2 linked regions of the Stappia indica genome follow. Each later gene encodes a partner of the first gene's protein in a complex. Links are inferred from orthologs where the notes say so. Each region holds a gene or a part of one and is shown on either strand. Other genes may lie near its edges. The genes, in order: trxA and GH266_RS03850.

What was found.
Region 2: the proteins of trxA (region 1) and GH266_RS03850 are in contact, whole or in part, in an NMR structure (PDB 2IPA), measured with the Bacillus subtilis proteins. The link is inferred for Stappia indica from one-to-one orthologs.

What each region holds. Positions count from the first base shown.
Region 1 is NZ_CP046908.1:3,344,877-3,358,865, reverse strand. The notes cover bases 3,615-6,574. They hold trxA (thioredoxin), read right to left. Parts: upstream 5,275-6,574; coding sequence 4,954-5,274; downstream 3,615-4,953. Other genes in these bases: addA (double-strand break repair helicase AddA), read right to left, coding at 5,390-6,574; grpE (nucleotide exchange factor GrpE), read right to left, coding at 4,086-4,718; fabF (beta-ketoacyl-ACP synthase II), read left to right, coding at 3,615-3,987. Outside these bases: signal peptide peptidase SppA, read left to right, coding at 1-603; GH266_RS15745 (integration host factor subunit beta), read left to right, coding at 600-908; GH266_RS15740 (LapA family protein), read left to right, coding at 1,012-1,353; GH266_RS15735 (trimeric intracellular cation channel family protein), read right to left, coding at 1,448-2,080; GH266_RS15730 (MarR family winged helix-turn-helix transcriptional regulator), read left to right, coding at 2,224-2,646; more of fabF, read left to right, coding at 2,719-3,614; more of addA, read right to left, coding at 6,575-8,890; double-strand break repair protein AddB, read right to left, coding at 8,887-12,033; GH266_RS15700 (nucleotidyltransferase family protein), read right to left, coding at 12,073-12,774; tRNA (adenosine(37)-N6)-threonylcarbamoyltransferase complex ATPase subunit type 1 TsaE, read right to left, coding at 12,910-13,989. UniProt on the Bacillus subtilis protein: Participates in various redox reactions through the reversible oxidation of its active center dithiol to a disulfide and catalyzes dithiol-disulfide exchange reactions.
Region 2 is NZ_CP046908.1:823,553-837,566, reverse strand. Bases 5,960-8,944 are described here. They hold GH266_RS03850 (arsenate reductase ArsC), read left to right. Parts: upstream 5,960-7,189; coding sequence 7,190-7,699; downstream 7,700-8,944. Other genes in these bases: GH266_RS03840 (ArsR/SmtB family transcription factor), read left to right, coding at 8,906-8,944; arsB (ACR3 family arsenite efflux transporter), read left to right, coding at 7,718-8,809; GH266_RS03855 (ArsR/SmtB family transcription factor), read left to right, coding at 6,827-7,159; GH266_RS03860 (nitrate reductase), read right to left, coding at 6,362-6,706; GH266_RS03865 (class I SAM-dependent methyltransferase), read right to left, coding at 5,960-6,365. Also shown: GH266_RS03900 (Lrp/AsnC family transcriptional regulator), read right to left, coding at 1-428; GH266_RS03895 (nucleoside recognition domain-containing protein), read left to right, coding at 545-1,531; GH266_RS03890 (PepSY-associated TM helix domain-containing protein), read right to left, coding at 1,591-2,976; GH266_RS03885 (copper chaperone PCu(A)C), read right to left, coding at 3,099-3,620; GH266_RS03880 (hypothetical protein), read right to left, coding at 3,698-4,096; GH266_RS03875 (helix-turn-helix domain-containing protein), read left to right, coding at 4,233-4,823; GH266_RS03870 (aspartate/glutamate racemase family protein), read right to left, coding at 4,831-5,526; more of GH266_RS03865, read right to left, coding at 5,610-5,959; more of GH266_RS03840, read left to right, coding at 8,945-9,268; GH266_RS03835 (MFS transporter), read left to right, coding at 9,333-10,559; GH266_RS03830 (LysR family transcriptional regulator), read right to left, coding at 10,585-11,478; GH266_RS03825 (class I SAM-dependent methyltransferase), read right to left, coding at 11,564-12,838; GH266_RS23690 (LysR family transcriptional regulator), read right to left, coding at 12,953-13,081; GH266_RS03815 (nitroreductase family protein), read left to right, coding at 13,208-13,840; GH266_RS03810 (EamA family transporter), read left to right, coding at 13,951-14,014. UniProt on the Bacillus subtilis protein: Catalyzes the reduction of arsenate [As(V)] to arsenite [As(III)]. In vitro, can dephosphorylate para-nitrophenyl phosphate (pNPP).

The sequences.
Region 1 (13,989 bases):
ATCGTTGCACGGCACACCTCGATCACCGGCTCCATCGGCGTCTACATCCAGTACGGCAATTTCGGCGGCCTGCTCGACACGCTGGGCGTCAAGTTCGACGTGGTGCGCTCCGGCCCGCTCAAGGCGGAGCCGAATTTCCATTCCCAGACGCCTCCGGCCGTGCGCGACAATCTGCAGGCCTTGATCGACGACAGCTACGAATGGTTCGTCGCCCGGGTGGCCGAGCGCCGCGGGCTGGATGTGGACGCGGTGCGCGCGGTCGCGCAGGGCGGCGTCTATTCCGGCGAGGCGGCGCGCGATCTCGGGCTGATCGACGATCTCGGCGGCGAGGAAGCCAGCCTCAAGTGGCTGGAAACCGAACGCGGCATCGCCGCCGACCTGCCGGTCGTCACCTGGCGGGTCGCGCGCGAGAGGGAGGGCGGACTGCCCTTCGTCGGCCGGATGGCGCACTGGTTCGGCTCCGGGGTCGCCAGCGGTGCCCTCGAGGCGGTGGCAGGTGCCGGCGCCATCATCCCGGAAGGGCTTGCGCTTGACGGTCTTGTGTCCGTTTGGCACGCTCGCAACGCGGCGGAAAGTCTCGACCGAACAGGGGGACGCGAATGATCAAGTCGGAACTGGTGCAACGGATCGCCGAACAGAATCCGCATCTTTACCAGCGGGATGTTGAGAACATCGTCAACGCGATCCTCGACGAGATCACCGATGCCCTGCGCAGCGGCAACCGGGTCGAGCTTCGGGGCTTCGGGGCCTTCTCGGTGAAGAACCGGCCGGCCCGCACCGGGCGCAATCCGCGCACGGGGCAAAAGGTCGATGTGGAGGAGAAGTTCGTTCCCTTCTTCAAGACCGGCAAGGAGATGCGCGAGCGTCTCAACGACGGGGACGGTTCGGAAGACCCCGACGACGATTGAGCGGCCCTGATCGGAGCCCGGGCCGCAGGCGGCCCGAATGCGGGCCGGGTGCCGGGACCGCAGGCGACCGGCCGCGCGGGAGATCGCGTACAGGAGACAGGAATTGACGCGCTTTCTGAAGAACCTCGTGCTGGTGCCGATCGCCGTCGTGCTGATCGCGCTGGCGGTCGCCAACCGGCATGTCGTGACGCTGTCGCTCGACCCGTTCAACCGGGCCGATCCGGCCGTGAGCGTCGATGCGCCGCTGTTCTGGATCCTGTTCGCGGCCGTCGCCTTCGGCGTCTTCATCGGCGGCGTCGCCTCCTGGGCAGCCCAGGGTAAGTGGCGCAAGGAAGCCCGCGTCAAGCGGCGCGAGGCCGACCGCTGGCACTCGGAAGCCGACCGGCTGAAGGCCCAGCAGCAGGGCGATGGCGGCAAGGCCATTACCTCCCGCTCCGCGGCCTGACCCGCAGCAACGGTTCGATAGTCTGATTTCGGCCCGCCGCGCCACAAGGTCCGCGCGGGCCGAATGCGTTTCAGGCAGTCTTCGGGGGCAGCCGTCAGGGATTGCCGGAAGGCTTGTCGTCCGGCGGCGTATAGGCCGGCAGGCTCCAGCCCCAGATGATCGCCCCGCCGCGCAGCACCAGGGCCGCCACGACCCCGGCGATCGCCGCCGGCCAGGCCTCGACGCCGAAGGAAAACAGGCCGACATAGACGCCCGCGCCGACAAAGGCCGGCGTCAGATAGAGCTCCGGATTGACCAGCGCCGAGGGCTGGTCGGCGATCGTGTCGCGGATGATGCCGCCGAAGGTGGCGGTCGCCACCCCCATCAGCACCGCAACCGTCGGCGGGTGGCCGAGCGCCAGCGTCTTCGCCGCTCCCATCACCGAATAGGCGGCAAGGCCCATCGCGTCGGCCCAGCGCAGCGGCTTGCTCATCCGTTCCACCACCGGCGTTGCGAACCACATCAGCGCGCCGATGGAAATGCAGACGACGAGATAGATCTCGTTCTCGACCCAGAAAACCGGCGCATCGAGCAGCAGGTCGCGCAGCGTGCCGCCGCCGACGCCGGTGAACACGGCGAAGAAGACGAAGGCGAGACAGTCGAGCCGCAGGCGCGAGGCGACGATGGCCCCTGTCACCGCGAAGACGGCAACGCCGAGAAAATCGAGGATCTGGAGCATGGTCGCCATGCGGCGATGCTAGGCCGTAACCCGGCGCATCCGCAACGGGCGAAGTGAGGCGCACGCGCGCTGTCCCCCGTGTTACTTCGCCCGGAGGCGGCGAGCGCCGCGCCAGGTCTTGACTTCGCCAGGTGCTGCTTTCCAATGAGGGCATGACCTTGCCCAAAGCCCTTGCCGACTGCCTGATCATGAACACCGTGGCGACCTCGCGGGCGCTGCTCAAGCGCTGGGACGCAAGGCTCAAGCCCTACGGCGTCACCGTCCAGCAGTTCTTTCTGCTGGCGGCGATTCGCTACCTGCCCGGGCAGCCGGTCATGGTGCTCGCCGGGCGCATCGCCCTCGACCGGACCAGCCTGACGCGCAATCTCGACCTCCTTGCCAGGAAGGGACTGGTCCGGCGCGTTGCCGGACTGCCCGGAAACCAGCGTGTCTGCGAGTTGACGCCGGAGGGCGATGCCGTTCTCGAGCCGCTTCTGGCGGTATGGCCGGACGCCTATGCGTCGGTGATGAAGGACATCACGGAAGAGGAAGCGGCGATCTATCTCAGCGTCGCCCGCCGGCTGGCGGCGCCGTGAAACCCGGATCGGGCCCTTGTGCTCGCCTCTCTATGTGTATATGCACGTCAAAACCCTACCAAGGAGGCTAGCATGTCGGTTCCGATTGTCGTCACGGGTTTGGGCGCCGTGTCCCCGCTGGGCGCCGGCATCGAGGCGAACTGGCGCCGGCTGATCGCGGGGCAGAGCGGCATCGTCGCCAACACCCGCTTCGACACGACCGGCTGGAAATGCGGGATCGCCGGGCTGGTCCCCTCCATCGCGGAGGATGCCGAGGGATTCGACCCCGAGCGCTGTATGGATGCCCGCGACCGGCGCCGGAACGACCTGTTCATCCAATACGCCATGGCCGCAGCCATCGAGGCGCTCGACCAGGCCGGCTGGCACCCGGAGGAGCCCGGGCAGCGGGCGCGCACCGCAACGCAGATCGGCACCGGGGTCGGCGGCGTCCCGGCGATCACCGCGGCGAGCGAACTGGTCCGCACGGAAGGGCCGCGCCGGCTGTCTCCCTTCGTCGTTCCCTCGTTCCTGCCCAATCTCGCGGCAGGCCAGGTGTCGATCCGCTTCGGCTTCAACGGGCCGGCCGGCTCGCCCACCACGGCCTGCGCCGCCTCCGCCCAGGCCATCGGCGATGCCATGCGCCTGATCCGCTCGGGCGAAGCCGATATCGCCCTGTGCGGCGGCGCGGAAGGCTGCGTCGATCCCGTCGCCATCGGCGGCTTCACGGCGGCCAAGGCGCTGTCCTTCGGCTACAATGACGACCCGCAGCGCGCCTCCCGTCCGTTCGACGCGGACCATGACGGGTTCGTTCTCTCCGAAGGCGCGGCAATGCTGGTCATCGAGCGGCTGGACCATGCCGAGCGCCGGGGCGCTCGCCCCCTGGCCGTCCTGTCGGGCTACGGCACCACGACGGACGCCCACCACGTCACCGCCGGCTGGCCGGACGGCCGCGAGGCCGCGCGGGCGATGGAGATCGCCATCGCGATGGCCGGGCTCGAGGCTGCGGATATCGGCTATGTCAACGCGCATGCCACCTCGACGCCCGTCGGCGATGCGGCGGAGCTCGCCGCCCTGGAGCGGGTCCTGGGCGCTGCGCGCGGCCGCGTGCCGATCAGCTCCACGAAGTCGGCAACCGGTCACATGCTGGGGGCAGCAGGGGCCATCGAGGCCGTGTTCTCGGTCCTTGCCATCCGCGACAGGACCCTGCCGCCCAGCCTGAACATCGCCCGGCCGATGGCGGAGGCCGAAGGGTTCGACCTGATCTCGCAAGGCGCCCGGTCGGCGCCGGTCGACCATGTCCTCTCCAACGCCTTCGGCTTCGGCGGGGTGAACGCCGCGCTGGTCTTCAGCCGCTTCGACTGACGCCGGCTGCCAGCGGACAACAGCAAAAAAGGCGCGCCATGGGCGCGCCTTTCTCGCAAAGCGTAAGATCGGACCTCATCGGAGGCCCGCAAACATACTCAGGCGGTGCGGTCGACCGTCGAGCCGGGCTCGGCCGCCGGGGCCTCGCCCTCCGGCTTGCGCTCCTTCGGCCCGCCCTTCGACACGCCGACAAGCGCCGGACGCAGCACGCGGTCGCCGATCACGTAGCCGGCCTGCATCACCTGCACGACAGTGTTGTTCGGCACCTCGGTGTTCGGCACCTCGAACATCGCCTGGTGGAAATTCGGATCGAATTTCTCGCCGGCCGGGTCGATGCGGCGCACGCCGTGCTTGTCGAGCTGGTTGAGCATCTCGCGCTCGGTCATCTCGACGCCCTCGATCAGGGCGCGCATGCTCTCGTTGGCCGCATCGCGGGCCTCGGCGGAGATCGCCTCCAGCGCCCGGCGCAGGTTGTCGCCGACGCCCAGCATGTCGCGGGCGAAGCTGGCCGCGGCGTATTGCTTGCTGTCGCGGATTTCCTTCTCGGTCCGCCGGCGCAGGTTCTCCATCTCCGCCATGGTGCGGAGCATGCGATCCTTCAGCTCGGCGTTTTCCGCCAGCAGCGCCTCGGTCGGATCGAGCGCGGCCTGCGCCTCGCCGCCGTTCTCGGCCTCATGACCGGAAACGGCATCCTCGGGGTTGATATTGGTCTTGTCGTTGCTGTCGTTCATGGTCTTCCCGGCAATGCTCGGCGTCTTCAGAAAAAGGTCTGGTCCGACCGGCGCCCCCGCCTCTCGCCCGGCCATCAGCGGCCAGGGGAAATCCGGGCTCTCGCCGATGCGCGGAACTGCCGACCGGCCCTTCGGCCTGCCCGCATCCCACGCAAGACGCACCGATCCGGCAAGCCTTCAAAGGCAAGCCGGACCGGCGTGATTCGGTTCAGGGTTCGCCCTAGACCGGACTGCGTCAGATCGCAGTCTGGATCCAGGCGGCCAGCTTGTTCTTCGGTGCCGCGCCGATCTGCGTGGAGACCGGCTGGCCGTCCTTGAACAGGATGAGCGTGGGGATGGAACGCACCCCGTACTTCATCGCCATGTTCTGGTTCTCGTCGATGTTGAGCTTGGTGATCTTCACCTGCCCGCTCATCTCTTCGGAGATTTCCTCCAGCGCCGGTGCGATCATCTTGCACGGACCGCACCATTCGGCCCAGAAGTCCACCACGACGGTGCCGGACGCCTGCAGGACGTCGGTTTCGAAGCTCTCATCGGTCACGACTGAAGTGGCCATCTCATGCCCTTTCCAAAAGCTCGCGGATGCGACGCATCCTTTCGTTGCCCCGAACGTAGGAAGGCGACCCGCCCGCGTCAAGCAAGCGTTGGGTCGCACCCGTGTCGCGGCGGTCTCAGGCCGGCGCCAGCGCCGCCACCGCCGCGTCCATCGCCTCGCCCGGCAGTTCCACCAGCTTCGGCCCGGCCGTATAGACCAGCGCGGCCCGCACGGCCCGCCCCGGCCAGATGTCGGCGAGCAGCCGGCGATAGACCGCAAGCTGCACCACATAGGCCTCGCCGATCTCGTGCGGCCCCTCCGGCACCCGCCGGTCGGTCTTGAAGTCGAGGATCCACACCGCGTCCTCGTCGACGCGCAGCCGGTCGATCTGGCCCGACACCTCATAGGCCGAGCCGTCGGCAAGGCGCAGCGTTCCGGCCAGGGGCACTTCCGCGCGCGCATCGGCCGAGAAGACGGCGGCAAAGCCGGGATGCTCCAGCACGCCGAGCGCCTCGTTCAAGAGCTGCTCCGCCCTTGCGGCAAAGAGCGGGCTCAAGGCATGGGCGAGATAGCGCCCGCCTGCGGCGCGGCGCTCTGCCGGCGGCAGCTCGGGCAGCAGCTGCAGCAGCCGGTGCAGGTGGCGGCCGCGCTCCAGCGCGAAGTCGGGAGCTGCCCGCGCTTCCGCCAGCCGGTCGGTCGCCGGCACCGGTTCGGCCCCCTCCTTCGCCTCCATCTCGTCGAAGGCCTCGGACGGGCGCAGGCGGCGCGGGCGCTCGGGCGCTGCTACCGGCGCGAACAACCAGGCAGGGGCCGGCGGCGACGATCCTTCCTCCGCAGCCTCTGTCCCTCGCGCCAGCAGCGGCGCCGGCGCGGTGGTGCCGGGGCGCTGCCAGATGCGGCAGGGGCCGCCGTCTCCCGCCTCGCCGTCGCGGGCACCCGGCTCCAGCGCGCGTGCCACCAGCGCGTGCCAGCACTCCTCCGACTGGCCGCGCGCCGGCATCCAGCCGCAGACGATCAGCCGGTCGCGGGCGCGCGTCATAGCCACATAGAGCAGGCGGCGGTATTCGTCGGCCGCCGCCTGGCGCAGGGCGTCCAGCCGCTCGCCGTGCCAGGGGCTGCGCTCGGCCTTGACCGGGTTCCAGACAAGGCCCGTGACCTCGCCGAGATTGCCGGGCATCGCCCGCTCGATGAAGACCGGGTCGTGATGGGCGCTGACCGGTGCCGCGCCGCCGTCGACCAGCACGACGAGCGGCGCCTCCAGCCCCTTCGCCCCGTGCACGGTCATGATCCGCACCACGCCGCGCGCCGCATTGAGCTCGCGCTTCACCTCCGTCGGCGCGGCCGCGAACCAGGCGAGGAAGCCCTCCAACCCCGGCACGCCGGTCTGCTCGAACGCAAGCGTCACCGCCAGGAACTCGTCGAGCACGTCGTCGACTTCCGAGCCGAGGCGGGCGCGGAAAGCGCGACGTCCCCCGTCGGCGCCCAGCAGCCGCGAGAAGAACTCGAAGGGCGGCATGAAGTCGGCGCGCGCGCGCCAGGTCTCGATCCGCTCGCGTGCCCGCTCGAACGCCGGATCGCTGTCCGCCTGCCGGCGCAGCGACTGCCACAGCGTGCCGGAGCGCAAGGAAGCTCCGTCCGGCCGGGCGAGGCGGAACAGCGCGTCGTCGTCGAGGCCGAGCAGCGGGCTCTTCAGCAGGCAGGCAAGCGACAGGTCGTCCTCGGGCAGCAGCAGGAAGCGGCCGAGCGCCAGCAGATCCTCCACCGCAATATGCTGGTTCAGCACCAGCCGGTCGCTGCCGGCCACCGGCACGCCCTCGCGCTTCAGGGCCCGCGTCAGCGCATCGACGAAGGGCCCGCGCTTGCGCACAAGCACCAGCACGTCGCCGGGCGCCGCCTCGCCGCTCTTCCACCAGCTCCGCACCGAGCGCGCCAGCCGGTCGGCCAGCCGCAGCATCGGACTGTCCGCACCGATGCGGTCGACCGGCGCGGTCCAGTCGTCCGGCACCTCCTGCTCCACCGGCTCCTCCGGCGGCCAGATCTCGACCATGCCGGGGTCGTTGCGCCGCACCGCCTCATGGATCGGCGCGCCTGCCTCCTGCGACAGGCCCGCATGCATGTCGGGGGCCTCGAACACCGTGTCGACGGCCGAGAGCACATCGGGCCGCGAGCGGAAGGAGAGCGTCAGCTCGACACGCTCGAACGCCGCCTCGGCATCCTTCGCCCGCCGCTCGAAATAGCGGCGCATGTCGGCGAAATAGGCCGGCACCGCGCCCTGGAACGAATAGATCGACTGCTTCTCGTCGCCGACGGCAAAGAGCGTGCGGATGCGCTCGTTCGCCGAGGCTCCGGCGAAGAATTCCTCTGCGAGTGCCTGGACGACGCGCCACTGGTGCGGGCTGGTGTCCTGCGCCTCGTCGACCAGGATGTGGTCGAGCCCCTGGTCGAGCTTGTACTGCACCCACAAGGCCGCATCCGCGCGCGACAGCAGGCTCGCCGTGCGCACGATCAGGTCCTCGAAGTCCATCAGCCCGCGCCGGGTCTTCTCGCGCTCGTAGATGTCGAGCATGGCATCGGCGAGCCGCAGCGCGGCTTCCGTGCCGGCCAGCGCATAGGCGATCCGCCGCCGCTCGAGCAGCGCCAAAAGCCGCTCCTGCTCGGCAAAGAGCCGCTCGACCACTTGCGGGAAGTTTTCTTCCACCTTCTTGGTCGCCAGCGCCTTGGTCGGCGCCAGGTCCTTGTTGAGGAAGACCCGGTGCCAGACCTCCCACCACTCGTCCGGCCTGCTGCCGGCGAGCCGGGCCGCCATGCGCAGACGCTCGGCCCGCTCGTTGTCGCGCGATCCGCCGCTCGCCAGCGCCTCGGCATAGGCCAGCGCCTCCTGCGGCGAGATCGAGACCTCCTCGCGCAGCGCCGCATCGAGACGGGCGAGCGTTTCGCCCTCCGAAAGGCCGAAGGCACGGGTCAGTTGTACCAGCGCCGCATCCAGCGAGCCGGCGTCCCGCAGCCAGCGGCGCAGCGTGTCGCGGCGGGCGATCAGGTCGGCAAGCGCCGCCTCCACCGTCTTGTCGGGCAGCTCGGAGACCAGATGCACCAGCGCCCGGCCCAGCGGGCTCTCCGGCTCGCGCTCGGCCAGCGCCAGCACGCGCGAACGGGCGCCGGCGAGCAGGTCCGCCGCCTGCCGGTCGTCCAGCACCTGGAAATGGCCGGCGACATTCGCCTCCAGCGGAAACTGGTGCAGGATCGCCTCGCAGAAGGCGTGGATCGTCTGGATCTTCAGCCCGCCCGGCGTTTCCAGCGCCACGGCGAAGAGATGGCGCGCCCGCGCCAGTCCGCGCGCATCCGGCCGCCGTCCCTCGATCGCTTCCAGTTCGCGTGCCAGCGCCTCGTCGGTCAGCGCGATCCACGAGCCCAGCGTCTCGAAGACGCGGGTCGCCATTTCGGAGGCCGCCGCCTTGGTGAAGGTCAGGCAGAGGATGCGCGAGGGCGCGGTGCCGGCGAGCAGCAGGCGGATCACCCGCCGCGCCAGCACGAAGGTCTTGCCGGAGCCGGCATTGGCGCTGACCCAGGCCGAGCGGCGCGGGTCGGCGGCCAACGCCTGCCTCTCGCGCGTCGCCAGCGGGATCTCGAAGGTGCTCATTCCTCCTCCCCTCCGCTGAGCGCCCATTCGCGCACCCGCGCCAGATGGTCGTAAGGGCCGGACATCTCCGCCTCCTTGCGCACCCTGGCGCGCGACAGATAGCCCTTTTGCGGATTTTCATAGCCGGCAAAGAGTTTCACCGTACGGGCCAGCGCCTCGTCGGCGAGTTCATCGACGCTGGTATTCTTCGGCGTCCTGTCCTGCCATTCCAGCGGCGTCCGCCCGCCGGTCAGGCGCATATAGGCGAGCGTTGCGACGGGGGCCGCGCGGTCGACCTCGCCGAAGGCGCCCTTGCCGATCATCGCCACTTCCAGCGGCAATTGCGGCGCCAGCAGCGCGGCGACTTCCTTGTCGCTCGGCGCCTGCCCGGTCTTGTAGTCGATCACCGCGAGGCTCCCGTCGGCCATCCTGTCTATGCGGTCGGCCCGCGCCGACAGGGTGACGCGCCCGCCGGGGGCAAGATCGAGCTCCAGCGCCCCGGGGATCTCCAAATGGCGACCGGCGATCAGATCGGCGCGGCCTGCCTCGTGGCGGATGAAGGCGGCGGCGATCCGCTCGAAGCGCAGCCACCACACGGCGCGGATCGCCGGGAAGGCATCGAGCGGGGCGAACTGCGCCCGGCCGATGGCGATCAGATGCGCCAGCGCCGCCTCATCGAACGGGCCGCTCCAGCTGTCCAGGAACTCGGCGAGGCAATCGTGGATCAGCGTGCCCTTTTCCGCCGCGCCCGGATCGCCGCCGATCGGCTCGACCGGGTCCAGCACCAGCACCTTGCGGGCATAGAGCGCATAAGGGTCGCGGATCAGCAGCTCCACCTCGGTTACCGAGATCCGGCGCGGGCGGGCGGCAACGGGCGGCGCCGGTTCCGGCCTTGCAACGGGCGCCGCCCCCGTCTCGACCCGGTCGAGATGGGCGGTGAGCGCCAGCAGGGCCTGCCCCCGCGCCTGCATCGCGGCGGTGACACCCTCGCCCAGCAGCGTCGTCAGCCGCAGCAGCCAGCGCGAGGCGACGGCCGGCGCGCCGCCCGAGCGCTCGGCCCGCGACAGGATCACTCGGGCCGCGCCCAGCGCCTGCGAGAAATCGTGGGCGGCCGCGCCGATGCGCCGCTCCGGCGGGTCGAGGCCGAGCCCGCCCTTCATCGGCCGGTTGAGCCAGGGGTCGTTGCGCGTCGCCTGCGGCCAGTTGCCCTCGTTGAGCGCGCCGAGCACCAGGATGTCGAAATCCTGCAGCCGGGCTTCCATCGGTCCGAAGATGGCGATGCGCGGATCGCCCGGCAGGCGGCGGCGGACATTGATGCCGGAGACGAGCGCGATGAACATGTCCGGCCAGTCGGCGGGCGGCGCCTGCAGGCCCGAAGGGCCGGCGGCGATCATCTCGGCAAAGGCGGCGGCCAGCCCCTCGCCGGCCTCGCCGGCATAGAGTTCGTCGGAGCGTCCCTCCTCGTCCCGCGCCAGGTTCAGCAGCACCGCCTCGTGATCGGCGACGAGCTGCACCACGTCCACCGGCTCGCGCGTCTCCGCATGGCGCTCCAGCGGCGCCAGCGCCTCGGCCAACCTGTCGACGAGGTCGGCGACATCGTCCCAGTCGTCCTCATGCAGCTTTTGCCAGCGCGGCAGGCGCGGCGGGGTCTCGCTCTCGGTCGCCAGATGCCGCGCGGCGGCAACCGCCTCGCGCAGGCCCTGCGTGCCGGCCCTTGCGCGCGGTCCGCGCAGCACGGCGCGCTCCAGCGCGCGGGCGGCGGCACGTATCTTATTAGACGGCAAACCAAGCCGCGTCAGCGGGTGTTTCAGCAGCGCCAGCAGGGCCACCGGCTCCAGCCCTTCCAGCGCCAGCCGGGCGGAAAGGCGGGCCAGCACGCCGGGCGCGGTCTGGTCGAGCGGGCGCCCCGCACTGTCGTCCGATTGCAGGCCCCAGCGCGACAGCTCGACGGCGACACGGCGGGCGAGCGTCCTGTCCGGCGTCACCAGCGCCGCCGTCTTGCCCTCCTCGATAGCCGAGCGCAGGGCGGTGGCAACAGTCAGCGCCTCCTCCGCCTCGTTGCGCGCGACCATCATCGCCACATCGGCAAAGGCATGGGCGCGTGCCTCTTCCGGCACCTCGGCGACGACCTGCGGCCAGACATCCGTCGTCTCGGCCGGACGCAGGGCCTCCGCGACCAGCCTGTCGCGCAGCCGCAGGGTCTCGCTCGCGCCGTCCGCCAGCGGCATCACCTCGTCGCGGGAGATCTTCAGCGCACCGGCGAGCCGCGCCATGCCGTATTGCGGATGGCTGGGGCTCCCCGAAACGCCCTCGCCGCCAAGGATCGCCTGCCAGCTGCGCTCGTCCATCCCCGCATCGAAGCCCGGCAGCACCACCGCGCCGCGCTCCAGCCCGGCGATCACCGCCAGCAGCTCGGCAATCGCGGGGATGGAGCCGGTGGCGCCGGCCGCGATCACCGGGCCGCGCGGCGGGCTCTTGCGCAGCCGCTCGGCCTCGCGGCGCAGCAGCGCGGCGCGCCGCGCCTTCGGGTCGCTCGCCTCGCGGCTTGCCAGATAGGCCGGCCAGTGCTCCATGGCGATCTTCAGGAAGTCCAGCGTGATCTGCCAGTAGCGGGCGTGGTCCTCCGGCACGAGGCCGGCCAGCCCCGTCCACGGGATCTCCTCCGTCGCCATCTCGTCCATCAAGGCCAGCAGGTCGCCGGCCAGCCACGCGGCATCGGCGGCGGAGGCGGGCGAGCGCAGCACCGCGCCGGCCGGCAGGCCCAGCACCTCGCGGCGCAGCGCGCCCTCCCAGGCCTGCACCAGCCGGGTCATGGCAAAGCGCCGCTCCATCTCCGGCAGGGCCGGCGGCAGCCCGTCCGCCCAGGCCTCGACCTGCAGCAGCTGCAGGTCCTCCTCGACATCGCCGAGCGGGCGGATCGAGGGCAGCAGCACGGGCGCCCCGCCCAGCTTTTCGCGGATCAGCGGCGCGATGGAGCGGGCGGCACGGCGGGTCGGCAGGTAGAGCGTGAGATCGGCCAGCGCCAGCGGATCGGCGGCCGGGTCGAAGCCCGGCACCAGCCGCCCGTCGAACAGGGCATCGACCAGCGTCCGCAGGAAAGGCGCGGATGGCGGGATCGTATGGACACGCGGCCTTGCCTGGCTCGTCTTGGCCTGGCTTGTCATCAGCCTCCGCCTCCCCTTTTGCCGCCGGACTGCGCGCCCTCAGGCGGCGCTGTCGCGGATGGCCCGCTCGGCCGCATCGATCGCCTCGGGCGTACCGACATGCAGCCAGATCCCTTCCATCAGCACCCCGAACAGGGTGCCGCGCTCGATAGCCGCGTCGAACAGGCGGTTGAGCGAGAAGGCGCCTTCGGGCGCGCCGTCGAACAGCCGCGGATGCAGGATCGCGCCGCCGACATAGGCGAAGGGCGAGACCTCGCGCTCGGCCCTGCGGGCAAGGCGCCCGTCCCCATCCATCACGAAATCGCCCTTGCCGTCATAGCCGACGGCGGTGACAAGACCGGAGAGCAGCAGCAAGGCGTCCATCTTCTCCGGGTCGAAAGCGCGCGCTAGGTGCTCCAGATTTGGCCTCACGCCCTCGATCCAGGTGCTGTCGGAATTGAGCAGGTAGAACGGCTCCTCGCCCAGCAGCGGCAGCGCCTTGACGATGCCGCCGCCGGTTTCCAGCAGCTCCGCGCGCTCGTCCGAGATCAGCACCTTGGGCGGCGCCGGCCAGCGCAGGGCATGCACCTCGACGAGATCGGCAAGGTAATGCACGTTGACGACGACGGTCTCGACGCCGGCGACCACCAGCTTGTCGAAGGCCCGGTCGAGCAGCGCCCGCCCGGCGACGGAGATCAGGGGCTTGGGCGTCGTCGCGGTGATCGGGCGCATGCGCTTGCCCATGCCGGCCGACAGCACGATGGCCCGCTTCGGCCCCCGCACGCCCGCCTGTACCCCTGCCCCGTTTCCCGTTTCTGGTCCTGCCTGCAAGTCCGCCTCTTTCCGTTGATTGGCCGTTGGATGGGATGCCCGCCCCGCCTTGGGGCCCCGGCCCGCTCAGCCGGTTTCGCCGAGACGGCCGTCGAACCAGCCGGCCAGTTCGGCGAGCTCCGGGTGGCGCAGGGCGCGGGCCAGATACTCGCGCACGCGCGGCAGATGCACAAGGTAGCCGGGCTTTTCGTCCCGCACCGCGAGCCGGGTGAAGATGCCGAGGATCTTGGTCGCCCGCTGCGCGCCCATGATTGCGTAGTCGCGGCGGAACGCCGCCTCGTCGAAGCCGGGCGAGGTCTCGTGACGCCGGGCGATGTAGTGCTCGACCAGCTGCCGCTCCAACTCCTGCGGCACATCCACGCGCGCATCCATCGCCAGCGAGGCGACGTCATAGGCGGCCGGGCCGATCATCGCGTCCTGGGTGTCGACCAGGGCGATGCGATTATCGCCGCTCTCGTCCTGGCGCCAGATCAGGTTCGGCGAATGGTAGTCGCGCAGCACCCAGTTGCGATCCTGCGCGGCGCACTCGAACAGCGGCTGCCAGCAGGCGGCGAACGTCTCCACCAGCCCGTCCGAGACCTCCACCCCCATATGCGGCAGATACCAGTGGAGGAACAATTCCGCCTCCACCAGCATCGCCCGCGGATCGAAGAGCGAGAGCCGGTAGCTGCCGCCGCCGCAGCTCGCGGGCAGCGGCAGGTCCGCCTGCGGCGGCGCGCCGTGCAGCCGCGCCAGCACGCCGGCGGCGACAAGATAGCGCTCGGCCACCGGCCGGCCGGCCTCCAGCACCTTGCCGCGTCCCAGATCCTCCTGCAGCACCAGCCCACCCGCGATATCGGCGCCATAGGTGCGCGGGGCGCAGATGCCGCGCGCGCGCAAGGCCTCGGTGACGGCGACCACCGCATCGACCCCGTCGGCCAGATGCACCAGCTGGCGATAGGTCAGCCCGTCGCGCAGCACCGGCTGATGCTGCGGCGGCGGCACCGAATCGATCAGCACCGCATCCGTGCCCGATGCGCGCACCGTCTCGAAGCGGCGGGCCGAGGCATCGCCCTGGAAGCGGCGGCGGAGCGCACCGGCAAGCTCCGTTTCCTCGATCAGGCGGCGGATCGCCAGCGTGCGCTCAAGGCGTCCGCGCCACGCCTC
Region 2 (14,014 bases), 2.5 Mb from region 1 along the record:
TTGCCGGTGCGGATCACGAACATCGTGTAAAAGCGTGCCACATTGGTCTCGTTGCGGAACAGACGTTCGCACAACCCGTCGAATTCCTCCATGCCCGACAGCCGCAGCATCAGGACCACGTCGGTCTCGCCGCTGACGCTGTAGGCCTGCACCACGGCCGGCTCGTTCTCCACCAGCGCCAGGAAGCGGCGGGTCTGCTGCTCGCCGTGGCGCTCCAGCTCCACCGTCACCACCGCCTTCAGGCCCTTGCCGGCGCGCGCCGGGTTGAGGATGGCGACCGTGCGGTCGATGACGCCGGTCGCCTTCAGCCTGCGGATGCGGCGCAGGCAGCTCGACGGCGACAGGCCGACCTCCTCGGCAAGGTCGGCATTGGTGCGCGCGGCGTCCGCCTGCAGCAGGTTCAGCAGCTTCCTGTCGATGCGATCCATGGCCCCTCCGGCGGTCGCGACACTATGCAATAAAATTGCACGAACTTGCAAAGTCTGACCAAAAATGCCGCGCGGCTGCGGTATCGGTAGGGCACGAAAATGTTGGAGTGACTCGAATGTCTGTGCGTGCGCAGCTGATCCGGCGGACCCGCGAAACCTTTGGAATCTATTGGGAACTGGTGCGCATCATCGTGCCGGTCATGGTGATCGTGGAGATCCTGGCGCGTCTCGGCGCCATCCGCGCCATGTCGCCCTATTTCGAGCCGGTGATGCAGCTCTACGGCCTGCCGCCGGAGATCGCGCTCGCCTGGCTCACCGGCCTGCTGATCGGCCTGTGGGGCGCCATCGTCATCGTCTTCGCGCTGGTGCCGGTGTCCGAACTCACCGTCGCCGACATGACCGTCTTCTCGACCCTGCTGCTCTTCGCCCATGCGCTGCCCATCGAGCAGCGCATCATCCAGCGCGCCGGGCCGGGCTTCTGGATCACCACGGTGCTGCGCATCGTCGGTGGCCTCGCCTGCGCCGCGTTCCTCCACCAGCTCTATTCCGCGACCGGCTGGCTCTCCACGCCGCTGTCGCCGGTCTGGATGCCGATGGAGGAGACCTCGACCTGGATCGGCTTTGCCATCGGCCTCGGCAAGACGCTGCTGATGATGCTGGTGATCCTGTTCGGCCTGTGCTGGCTGATGGACATCCTCAAGGTCACCGGCATCATGGACCGGCTGATCCGCGCGCTGGTGCCGCTGTTCCGTCTCGCCGGCATCGCCCCGCCGGCCGTGCCTTTCGCCTCCGTCGGCCTGCTGCTCGGCATTTCCTACGGCGGCGGCCTGCTGATCCGCGAGGCGCGGGAATCGCGGGTCGACCCGCGCCAGGTGTTCCTCGCCAGCGCCTTCATGGGCTTTGCCCACAGCCTCATCGAGGACACGCTGATCGTCGTCGCGGTGGGTGCGGATTTCGCCAGCGTCTTCTTCGGCCGGCTGCTCTTCGCGGTGGTCGCGACGGCGGTGCTGGCGCGGCTCCTCTCGCTGATCCCGGACTGGATCCTCTTCGCCGAACCGGCGCAGGCCCGTGCCGCGCGCGAAGCCGGTACCGATACGGCCTGAGCCGATGTCCTTCGGGCTCGCGGCAGCTGTCGCCGCCGCGAGCCGTTTCCGATCCGCCTTCAGCGCGCGGCGAGGCGCGCACCGAGCGGGCGGATCACCAGGAGGTCGATGGCCAGCATCGCGATCAGCGACAGGCCGACCAGCGGGAAGACGATCCCGCCGACCGCAAGGATCGCCAGCAATCCGCGGAACACCTTCCTGTCCGCCGGCATCGGCGGCACGCCGAGGCTTCCCGCCGGCCGCCGCTTCCACCACATCACGCCGGCGGAGACGGCCAGCATCACGATGGCCAGGCACACGACGACCAGCAGGATCTGGTTCGCCAGGCCGAACTGCTGGCCCATATGCGTGTTGATGCCGAATTCCAGCCACCTGCCGAGCGGGCCGTAATCGGCATAGCTCATGTCGACCAGCGGCTTGCCGCTGTACTGGTCGAGATGCACGACGCGCTGCTGCGCCAGGTCGTCCGGATAGACCGAGGCCGAGTAGACGCCGGTCGGCGAGGACGGCAGGCCGATGGTGTAGCCCCGGTGCAGGCCCAGCCCGTCGACGATCTCCACCGCCCGGTCGATGCCCATATCGCGTGCCTGCGGCGCGGCGTCGGTCGATTGCGGGATCTGCGCCTGTTCCAGCGACCAGGTGGTCGGTGCGATCTCGGCCAGCTTTGCGTCCGACATCGGCACCTCGACGCGCACGCCGGACGGATAGCCGAAATTGGTGCCGTTGGCCCATTCGTTGACCTTGGCGCCCCAGTTGCCGGACCACGGCATTCCGGTGATCGCCAGGAACACGATGAAGAAGCCGACGAAGATGCCCGTCACCGCGTGTGTGTCGCGCCAGAACATCCGGTTCTTCGGTGTGCCGCGCACGCTGGTGACGCCGCCGCGTCCGCGTCTGCGCGGCCACCACAGATAGATGCCGGTGCCGACCAGCAGGATCGACCAGCCGCCGACGATCTCGATCACGCTGCGTACGGTGGGTCCGAAATAGCGCAAGCTGTGCAGGTAGCGCACGGTCCACATCACCGTGCCGCGGTCGGGCAGGGCGCCCAGCACCGTGGCGTCGTAGGGATCGACATAGACGGCCAGGCGCTCGCCCGTGTCGGCGCTGACGGTGATCTCGGCCGAGGCGTTGGCGGTCGGCGGATCGGTATATTTCACCGCCCGGCCGGGATGGGCGTCGAGCGCGGCAGCAATGATGGCGGACGGGGTGGCCCTGGCGGCGTTTTCGCGGATTTCCACCCGCTTCAGGTCCGCGTGCAGGATCGCGTCCAGCTCGTCGCGGAAGAGATAGAGCGCGCCGGTGACGGCGAGCGTGATCATGAAGGGCAGGACCAGAAGGCCCGCATAGAAGTGCCAGCGCCAGACGGCACGGTAGAGGTCGGAGCTGGAAGCGGGGGAGGCGAGCGCCCCCGTTCCGGCGTCCTGCGCGGTGGTATCGGTCATGGATGGATCTCCGGGCACAGGGCGTCCTTCGCCGCGCGTATTGCTGCGGCGGGCGGACGGCCAAGTTGCCGTTATTCGGGGTGAAGCGTGGCGCCCCCGCGTAACCGCAGGGGCAGCCCTGCTTAGTGCGTGCTGTGGTCGGTCTTCTTCGTCTCGCCGTGACCATGGCTGCCATGGTCGGCCGCCTTGCCGCCGGCGCCCATCTTGTCGGCCGCCAGCTCGACCTCGATGTCGCCGCCCTTCTCGAAGGTGAGGGTCAGCGGCACCTTGTCGCCTTCGACGATCGGCTGCTTCAGGCCGATCAGCATGACGTGGAAGCCGCCGGGAGCCAGCTCCACCTTGGCGCCGGCCGGCACTTCGAGACCATCGGCGAGCGGACGCATCTTCATGATGCCGCCGGTCATTTCCATCGTGTGGATCTCGACCTTCTCGGCAATCGGCGAGGAGCCGCCGACCAGCCGGTCGGCCGTGCCGCCCTCGTTGGTGAAGCTCATGAAGGCGCCGGCCACCTTGGCGGCGGGCGGCGTCGCGCGGGTCCAGGGATGGCCGATCTGGATCTCGCCGACCCGGTAGCTGTGGGCCTGGGCACCGACGATGGCGACGAGCGTCAGGGCTGCCGCGAAGACAAACTGAAGAGTACGCATGGGATAGGCTCCATAAGTCGCAAATATGCTGACCGGCGGCCATCGGGCATGGCCGGTCCTTTGGGTGTTGGTTTGCGTCAGATGGAGAGAGGCGGCGGCGCGCGGGCCGGTGGCGGCGGCCCTTCCGCGCGCTCAGCCGCGGTCGGGGCGGGAACCGGCACCCAGGCGGCGGTCTCGGCCGGCTCGGGAGCGGGCAGGACGATCGCGACAGGGGCCGCCAGCGTGCCGCCGGCGCAGGCGAGCTTGCACAGCGTCGAGCAGCAGTCGCGGGCCAGGTCCTTGAGCGGATGGTTGTCGTCCGGATCGGCAATCGCCGTCGGCGAGCACAGCACATAGGCCGGGCTGGTGCCGTCGGCGGCCATCACCGTGCGCGCATTGGCGGCGACGACCCCCTGCAGCAGCATGGCAAGGACGATCGTCGCGGCCATCGACCACGTCAGCAACCGGTCCTTCAGGAGTTCCCTCATGCTGTGCATGGATCGTCTCTAGCGCCGCCGCGCGCATCTGTCACGGGGGGAAATCGTCGCGGGGCAGATGGCTCTCCGGGACGACCGCTTTTATAGTGATCGCATGAGCGCCGGCACCTGGCCGGCATGTGCGAAAGGCGGGCAGGTGGACGCCAGCGAGGGCATCAAGGGACCAACCGGCATCGGCGCGCTCGTCGGCGCTGCGGTGCGCCGCGAACGCCTGCGCGCCGGCCTGTCGGCAAGCGAGCTTGCACGCGCGGCCGGCCTTGCCAAGTCGACCCTGTCGCAGCTGGAATCGGGGAGCGGCAATCCCGCCATCGAGACCCTGTGGCTGCTTGCCAATGCGCTGGGCGTCAGCGTCGCCGCGCTGCTGGAGGCCCCGCGCGGCGAGATCGAGGTGATCCGTGCCGGCGAGGGGCCGTCGACCCGTTCCGACCATGCCGATTATCTCGCCCGGCTTTTGTCGGCGGCGGGACCGGGCACAAGGCGCGATCTCTACGTGATCGAGGCCGAGCCCGGCTCGCCGCATCTTTCCGCGGCACATCTCTCGCCCGGTCATGGGCCGGGCACGCGCGAGCATGTGGTCGTGATGCGCGGCCGCGCGCGTCTGGGGCCGGAAGGACGGGAGGTCGAGCTTGCCGCCGGCGACTATGCCGCCTATCCGGCGGACACCCCTCACACCTTCGAGGCCTTGGAGCCGGACACCCGCGCCGTGCTGATCATCGAGCACGGCTGAAACCGCTTTACGCCTCTACCGCGTGCCGCAGGGCGGCGAGCGCCAGCAGCCGCGTCGAATCGAGCGTCGGCAGCGGCGAGTTGCCGTCGTTCATCAGGAGCGGGATCTCCGTGCAGCCGAGCACCACGGCATCGCACCCGTCCTCGCGCGCCATGCGGCCGATGACCTGCTGGAAATACGCCTCCGCCGAGACTTCCAGCCTTCCGCGCACCAGCTCGTCCATGATGATGCGGCCGATCTCGGTCCGCTCCGCCTTCGTCGGCAGCACGGTCTCGATGCCCTGCCTGCCGAGCGCCTGCGGGTAGACATCGCTTTCGGTCAGCCACACCGTGCCGGTCAGAGCCAGCCGGCGAAAGCCTCGGCGCGCGGCCTCCTGCGCCACCACCTCGGCGATATGGAGAAAAGGCAGGGGCATGCGGTCCGCCACATGCGGCAGGCCCTGGTGGATGGTGTTGTCCGGGCAGATCAGCAGCTGCGCGCCGGAAGCCTGCAGCCGCCTGGCGCTGTCCAGCATCAGTTCGCCGACAAGATCGGCGCGCCCCGCCTCCAGATGGCGGACGTAGTCGATGAGCGGCTGCATGTGCAGGCTGACCGGCGGATTGCCATGCGCCCCGAGCAGGGCTTCGGCTTCCGCGCAAAGGATGCGGTAGCACTCCGCCGCCCCTTCCGCCGAACAGGCGATGATGCCGACATGCCGTGCCATTTCCGCGCTCCATCCATCGTTCCGGACATTTGTTCATTATATCGAACGATCTTTCCGGTCAACCGGACGGGGCGGATCCGCGCTCACACCTTCCGGGCGACAGCGCGGAACACAAGCTCCCACAGGCAGGTGGCGCCGCTCGCCTGCCGCTCCTGCCGCAGCCGCGCGTCCAGCGTGTCCGGATCGGCGCTGGCCATGTCGGTGATGCCGAAGCCCTCCAGCCGCGGCATCACCGCGCGCACGATCATGCCGACGGGATAGCTGCTGTCCGGCGTCAGGAGGTTCGCCTCCGCCCGCACGCTCTCGACGGCAAGGCCCGCCGCGCTCATCACCTCGTGCAGCGTCAGCCCCATGTCGAGCCGCGCGCCCTCCCGGCGCAGCATTTGCGCCAGCCAGTCGCGCACCTCGTCATGCAGGGGCAGGGGATGGCGTCCGGGCACCAGCTTCGAGGCGTCATGCTCGTGAAAGGCGAAGACCCCGCCGGGCTTGAGCGCGGTGCCGAGCGCTTCGACCGCCGCGACCGGGTCCTCTTGGTACATCAGCACCCTGCGGCCGACGACGGCGTCGATCATTCCGTGACCGGGAAGCTCCGCGTCGAAGCCGCCCTCGATGACGCTCACATTGGCAAGGCCTTCGTCCGCCGCCATCCGCCGGGTCGCCTCCAGCATGGCGGGATCGCGGTCGACGGCCAGCACCCGGCCCCCAGGGCCGACGCGGCGGGCGATCATCCGCGTCACCGCGCCGGTGCCGCAGCCGATATCGACCACCGTCCAGCCGGGGGCGATTCCCGCCTCGTCCAGCAGGCGCTCGGTCATCAGGTCGACGGGGTTCGGGCTCATGCGGAACGGTCCTTGTCTGCGGTGCGGCGGGCATCCTCGGCGGCTGCCGCGATATCCGCAAGGCCCACCGCGGCAAGCGGCATGTGCAGGCGCAGCCGGCGTGCGGGCGCGCCCGCCTCGTGGATGCCGATCACCGTCTCCACATCCGGGCAGCCGTCCTCGCCGCAGGCCAGCTCGCTGACCGAGATCACCGCGTCCTCGCCCGGCGCCAGCACCTTGCGCACGCCCTGCTTGACCCGCTCGCGCAGGGCCTGCCGGTCGCCCTCCGTGTGGCTTCCGGCCGTCTCGGCGGGGGAGGGACGCCGGTCGCGCGGTGCGAACGGATTGACGAAGAGGCGCATGGTGGGGATCCTGATTTGTTATGTAATAACGTTTCAAGATTGGCGAATGAGGAGGCGCGCGTCAAGGCGGTTGCGCGCGGCGGCGTCCCGATGTATCCATATATCCAGAAGGAGAGATAAATGGATAAGTCATCCGCGCTCATGGCGCTGGCGGCGCTCGGTCAGGACACCCGGCTGGACATCTTCCGCCTGCTGGTGAAGGCCGGACCGCAGGGCGTTGCCGCCGGCGAGATCTCGACGCGCCTCGGCGCGGTCCAGAACACCGTGTCGGCGCATCTCAAGACGCTCGCCCAGGCCGGCCTGGTCCAGGCCGAGCGGGACGGGCGCAGCGTGCGCTACACCGCCGACATGACCGGCTTCCGCGATCTTCTCGCCTTCCTGATGGAAGACTGCTGCAACGGTGCACCGGAGCTCTGCCGCCCGGTGATCGAGGCGGTGACCTGCAATTGCTGATCTCCCGCCAGGCGGGAAATGGAGGGGTAAATGACCGATCGCGTCTATAATGTGCTGTTCCTGTGCACCGGCAATTCCGCCCGTTCGATCCTGGCCGAGGCGATCCTCAACCGTGACGGACAGGGGCGGTTCAAGGCCTTTTCCGCCGGCTCGCAGCCCAAGGGCGAGGTGCATCCGCAGGCGCTTGCCCTGCTCGCCAAGCTCAACCACGACACCGGTTTTGCCCGTTCCAAGAACTGGGAAGAGTTCGCGCAGCCCGGCGCGCCGGTGATGGATTTCGTCTTCACCGTCTGCGACAACGCTGCCGGCGAGGCCTGCCCCGTGTGGCCCGGCCAGCCGATGACCGCCCATTGGGGCGTGCCGGACCCGGCCGCCGTCGAGGGGACGGCGAGCGAGGTGGCGCTGGCCTTCGCCGACACCTACCGGATGCTGGCCAACCGCATCTCCATCTTCACCGCCCTTCCGCTCGCCTCGCTCGACCGCATGACGCTGCAGTCGCGCCTCGGCGAGATCGGCCGCGACCTGCCCCGGGCCGGCTGACCAATCCAGGATATCATCATGACGGATCATGCTATCGGGGACGGCGACGGCGCCGCCCCGGCCATCGGGTTTTTCGAGAAGTACCTGACTCTCTGGGTGGCGCTGTGCATCATCGCGGGGATCGGCCTCGGCCACATGCTTCCGGGGCTGTTCAGGGTCATCGCCTCCGCCGAGGTGGCGCAGGTCAACCTGCCGGTTGCCGTGCTGATCTGGCTGATGATCGTGCCGATGCTGCTGCGGGTCGACTTCGCCGCCCTTGCGCAGGTCGGCACGTTCTGGCGCGGCATCGGCGTGACGCTGTTCATCAACTGGGCGGTCAAGCCCTTCTCGATGGCGCTGCTCGGCTGGCTGTTCATCGGCTACCTGTTCCGGCCCTGGCTGCCGGAAAGCCAGATCGATTCCTATATCGCCGGCCTGATCATCCTGGCGGCGGCGCCGTGCACGGCGATGGTCTTCGTCTGGTCCAACCTGACGCGCGGCGAGCCCAACTTCACCTTGTCGCAGGTGGCGCTCAACGATGCGATCATGATCGTCGCCTTCGCGCCCATCGTCGGCCTGCTGCTCGGCCTGTCCGCCATCACGGTGCCCTGGGACACGCTGCTGATCTCGGTGCTGCTCTACATCGTGCTGCCGGTGATCGTCGCGCAGGTGCTGCGCCGGCGGCTGCTGGCAAAGGGCGGTCAGCTGGCGCTCGACCGGCTGGTCGGGGTGTTGCAGCCGGTCTCGCTGGTGTCGCTGCTCGCCACCCTGGTGCTGCTCTTCGGCTTCCAGGGCGAGCACATCATCGCCCAGCCGCTGATCATCGCGCTGATCGCCGTGCCGATCCTGATCCAGGTCTACTTCAATTCCGGTCTCGCCTATCTGCTCAACCGGATGTCCGGCGAGCGGCACTGCGTCGCCGGTCCCTCCGCCCTGATCGGCGCTTCGAACTTCTTCGAACTCGCCGTTGCCGCCGCCATCGCCCTGTTCGGGCTGAATTCCGGTGCCGCGCTGGCCACCGTTGTCGGCGTCCTCGTCGAGGTGCCGGTGATGCTGTCGGTGGTCTGGATCGTCAACCGGTCGCGGGGCTGGTACGAGCGCGGATCGCGCGTCGCGGGCAGCACAGACTGACGCCTGCGTCCCGACACCTTTCGACGAAAGCACTTGCCGGGCCTGCCCGCCTGCCGTAACCCTTGTTCGAGTTTTTTCGAACAAGGGTTACGGCACATGACCGCGCGGCTCGAGCAGACGGCAGCCCAGTTGCTGGCGCTGGGCAATCCGCTCAGGCTGCGGATCTACCGCATCCTGGTGCGTGCGGGCGCCGAGGGCCTTCCCGTCGGCCGCATCCAGGAGCAACTGGAGATCCCGGCCTCGACGCTGTCCCATCACTGCAAGCAGCTTGTCGATGCCGGGCTCGTCACGCGCGAGCGCCAGGCGACGACGCTGATCTGCCGCGCCCATTATCCGGCCATGCGGGCGCTGCTCGGCTATCTCGCCGAGGAGTGCTGCGCCGACGGCACCCGCCCTTCCGATCTTGCCGATGCGCCTCCCTCCTGCCGGGGCGCATCCGTTCCCGACCCCGCCACCTGACCCCGCCACCCGGCCCTGCCATCGTCCGGCCACCGTCCGGCGCGCTTTCACGAGGATCACGTTCATGTCGCAGCGCCCCCTTGGCGTGGATGCGCCGCCGGCCGGGACCGGCTGGTTCATCACCGCGCTCGGCATCGCCCAGATCTGTTCCTGGGGTACGCTGTTCTACGGCTTTCCGCTGATCGCCGAGGCGATGCGCGGCGACCTCGGCTGGTCCAAGCCGGTGCTCTACGGCGCGGCGACCCTCGGTGTGGTGCTGGCCAGCATCGCCGCCTATCCGGTGGGGGCGGCGATCGACCGGGGGCGCGGGCGCTACCTGATGGCCGGCGCCTCCGTGCTGGCCGGCCTGCTGCTTCTCGCCTGGTCGCAAGTGGAGGATGTCGCCGCCTTCTATGTGGTGCTGGCCGGGCTCGGCATGCTGCAGGCCGCGACGCTCTACGAGCCGGCCTTCGCCGTCATCGCTCGCCGGGTCGGAGCCTTGCGGGCGCGCAGTGGCATCACCGCGCTCACCCTGTGGGGCGGCTTCGCCAGCACCGTCTTCATTCCGATCATCCAGATCCTCATCGAGACGCAGGGCTGGCGCGGCGCGCTGGTGGTGATGGCCGGCGTCAATGGTCTTCTGTGCGCTTCGCTGTATTTCGCGGCGATCGATCCCGCGCGCGATGCGCCCGTGCCGGTGCGAGAGGACGGCAGCGCGCCGCTGTCGGGCCGCCGCGCGGTGGCCGCGGCCATGCGCCGGCCGGCCTATTGGGGGCTGATGCTGGCCTGGGTCTCCTATGCGGCGGCGTTTTCCTCGCTGACCTATCACCTCTATCCGCTGCTGCTGGAGCGGGGGCTGGATGCGGCCGGCGTCGTCGCGGTGATGGCGGTGATCGGCCCGGCCCAGGTCGCCGGGCGCATCGCCATCCGCATGCTGGCGCCGGCCGCGCCCGTGCGGGTCATCGGCTCGGCCGTCGTCATCGTCTTTCCGCTCGCCGCCGCAGCGCTCGCCTTCGCCCCGCCCTCGGTGCTGGTGATCGGCGCCATTGCCGCCGTCTACGGCGCGGCCAACGGCATGATCACCATCGTGCGCGGGCTTGCCGTGCCGGAGATGGTCAGCCGCGAGGCCTATGGCGCGGTCAGCGGCTCGCTCACCGGGCCGATGAACCTGATGCAGGCGGTCGCCCCGCTCGCCGCCGCGCTGCTGTGGCAGGCCTCGGGCGGCTACGGTGCGGTGCTGGCTGCGATCTTCGTCGGCGCGCTGTTCCTCTGCCTGGGGTTCTGGTTCGCCGCGCTGAAGGCTTCGCGTTGAAAGACCCTGTGCTGAAGCCCGGCGCTCACGCCTCGTCCTGCAGGTCCTCGGCCAGGAAGTCGATCAGCGCGCGCACCTTCGGCAGCAGGTAGCGGCGCGAGGGATAGACCGCATAGATCTGCGTGTCCTCCGGTGCCCAGCCCTCCAGCACCGTCTCCAGCCGCCCGGCGGCAAGGTCCTCGCGCACGTAAGGTGCGGGGATCAGCGACAGGCCGTAGCCGGCCAGCAGCGCCTCGCGCACGGCAAGGCTGGTCGACACCCGGTAGCGGCTGGCGACCGGCACGCTCGCGCGTTCGCCCTCGCGCTCCAGCGCCCATTCCGTGGCATTGCCGGACAGCGAAAACTGGACGATCCGGTGCGATGCGAGTTCCTCCGGATGGCGCGGCCGGCCGGCCTTGTCGAGATAGGCGGGCGCGCCGCAGATCACATGGCGCATGCTCGTCAGCCGGCGGGCGACGAGACTGGAATCCTCCAGCTTCGACGTGCCGCGGATGGCGATATCGAAGCCGTCCTTGACCAGGTCCACCTGCCGGTCGTCCAGGTGCAGGTCGATCTCCACTTCGGGATAGGCCAGCATGAAGGCGGTGATCGTGCGCGACAACCGGGTGACCGTGAGCGAGATCGGTGCCGCGACCCGCAGCAGGCCGCTCGGCCGGTGGCGCAGCGGCTGCATTGACCCGTCCGCCTCGGTCAGGTCATCGAGGATGCGCGCCACCTGCTCGTAGTAGAGCCGGCCCGGCTCGGTCAGGCTCATCCGCCGCGTCGTCCGGTTGAGCAGGCGCACGCCGAGATGGGCTTCCAGCTCGCCGATATTCTTGCTGATCGCCGCCGGCGACAGCGAGAGGCTACGCGCGGCGCCGGCGAAGGAGCCCTCGTCGACCACCCGGCGAAAGACGCGAAGCGCGGTGAGCTGTTCCATTCCGGCGTTGCCTCATTCCTTGTGAACGTCACTTGGCAACGCACAGACTATTATGCGTCCTATTATGCGTCGGTCCTGAGGGCGGTCAGTAAGCCTTGATAATCGGTCCTAATGAGACCCTGGAATCATCGCCGATTGGAGTGAAACGGACCGTCTTCCCAATGCCGCTGATCTCAAAGCAACGATATGCATGAGGGAGGGGGCTCCACTGAGGCAGTTCCGAAAAGTCGATTGTTCGCTCGACAGATCCGCTCTGGATGATCATTGATCCAGCAGATCTCTTCACGTTCAAAATGAACTTTGTAGTTTTGCTGTCCGTCACATACTCGGCGTTATTCTGCTTTCCATCCAGGTCCAGTGTTTTGTTCCCGAAATAATCTATGGCCTGGGCCCCTGCATGCGACGAGAAAACGACGGATTGACTTGCTTCCGGTTGCTGTTGTCCTTCGACCAGTATCAGGTCGATCCACGATCTGGCGAAAGCCGGATGGACAGGAGGGCTGGAGGCTCCGCTCCAATTCCTGACAAGGGGAAAAGATTCCAGATTGTATCCCTCGAATGCAAACAGCGGATACTGGTTCAGTTTCTCGATGGCCCAGCCGTCACGTTTGACGGCATTCTGCAATCTCGTGGCTTCGAAGATGAGATTGAATTCATGATAGGAAAAGCCCCGTCCTGCCCTTGTGCGCATGAGGTCGAAACCTTCCGTCTTCAGGACGAGGTCCTTAAAAGACTGCCGGCTCGGGAAAGCGGTTGCGTACGCCGCAGCGATGTCATCGGGGAGCGCGTCAAAATGAGGTATTTCGGAAGTGTGCAGGTCGATCGGATTCAGCCGGTTGGGTCCCTCTCCGATATAAACTGCTGCGCCGCGCTCCAAAAACGATTTAGCTGAATTCAAAGCCGACATTCTTTCCGCGAACGTCATATGCTCGAGTACAGCATAGAATATCACAAGGTCGAACGGGCCGTGGCTGTCCCATATTTTTTCAAGGTCATCGCCGTTTGTCTGAATAAGGCGAACATTCTTCAAGCCAAGATCTTGAACGAGAGAGTTCGCTTCATCGAGCGATTTTTTGTCGATGTCGATGCCGGTGTAATTTTCGGAGAGCCTGCTTAGGCCGTAGATCTTTGCGCCCTGCCCGCAGCCGACCTCGAGTACATTTTTGAATTTATTTTTGTTTGCGCCTCGGCATATAAAAGGTACGCTGCAATAGGCGAAGTAATCGTGCCGCCTGCGTGATACGGGATTCTTGAATTGCTTGTCTTTAGGTAGGCGGCTTCTTTCAATCAAATCATTGGCACTTATTTGCCGGTTGCTTCGAGCTTCATCCAGGCAAAATGCGTCAAGATTCCATTGCATAATATCAAGGCCTCGTCACTGAGAATTCTGTGGCGGCGAAAAGCGCTAGCGGTTGGGGGACCTTCGCTGAAACTGATTTGGCGATCAAGACTATTTGCCCCGGCTGTGGACGTGTCACCGCCGAGCGGCGGCAAATATGCAAGACCTCTTACTTTGCGACAGCGAGAGGCTACGCGCGGCGCCGGCGAAGGAGCCCTCGTCGACCACCCGGCGAAAGACGCGAAGCGCGGTGAGCTGTTCCATGACTGTTCACTTTCAGTTGCGAGTGATCGGATGAATAGCCGGATTATCGCGCGGATGGAACGGGAATATCTCTTGAGGCAGAGGGAGCACGGGCTCCCGGCACAGTTCCACGGAGAGATCTGCATCATGACCGCCCCTGACGTCGCTACCGATATCGCCACCCTTCTGGAAGGCCGCGTCTCGGCCAACCTGTTCGACCCTGCAGCCCGTCTTGCCGCCGCCGAGGTCGAGGAACTCGTCCATCTCGCGACCCGGGCTCCCAGCGCCTACAACCTGCAGAACTGGCGCTTCGTCGCCGTGACGTCGCCGGAGGCCAAGGCGCGGCTGCGCGAGGCGGCTTATGGTCAGGCCAAGGTGTCGGAGGCCGCCGTCACCTTCATCGTCGTCGGCAGCCATCCCGAGGCGGCAACTCTCGGCGCGCGGCTGCGTCCTTCCGTCGAGGCCGGGTTCATGCCCGCCGACATGGTCGGGGGCTGGGTCGATGCGGTCGCCGCGGCCTATGGCGCGGACCCGGTTGCCGCGCGCGACGAGGCGGTGCGTTCGGCGACGCTCGCCGCCTCCTTCATGATGGTTGCCGCCGCGGCCCGGGGGCTCGCCAGCGGGCCGATGGTCGGCTTCGATCCGGCCAAGGTCGCAGCCGAGTTCGATCTCACTGAGGGCGAAGTGCCGGTGATGCTGCTGGCCGTCGGCCGTGCCGCGCCCGGCAACTGGCCGCAAAAGCCGCGCCGTCCGCTCCGCGAGGTGCTGTCGCACGCCTGAGCCTGCAGATGGGCGAGGGGGCTTGTCTGCCCGTCTCGCTCCCGCCAAGATCGCCGGGCGGCGCGCCTGTCGCCCGGCCCGTTCCCGCCCTTCCTCAAACGAGGCCCGTCATGTTCCGCGCTTCCGATCTTCTGGCCACCGCGCTCGCGCCGGTGGTCTGGGGCAGCACCTATA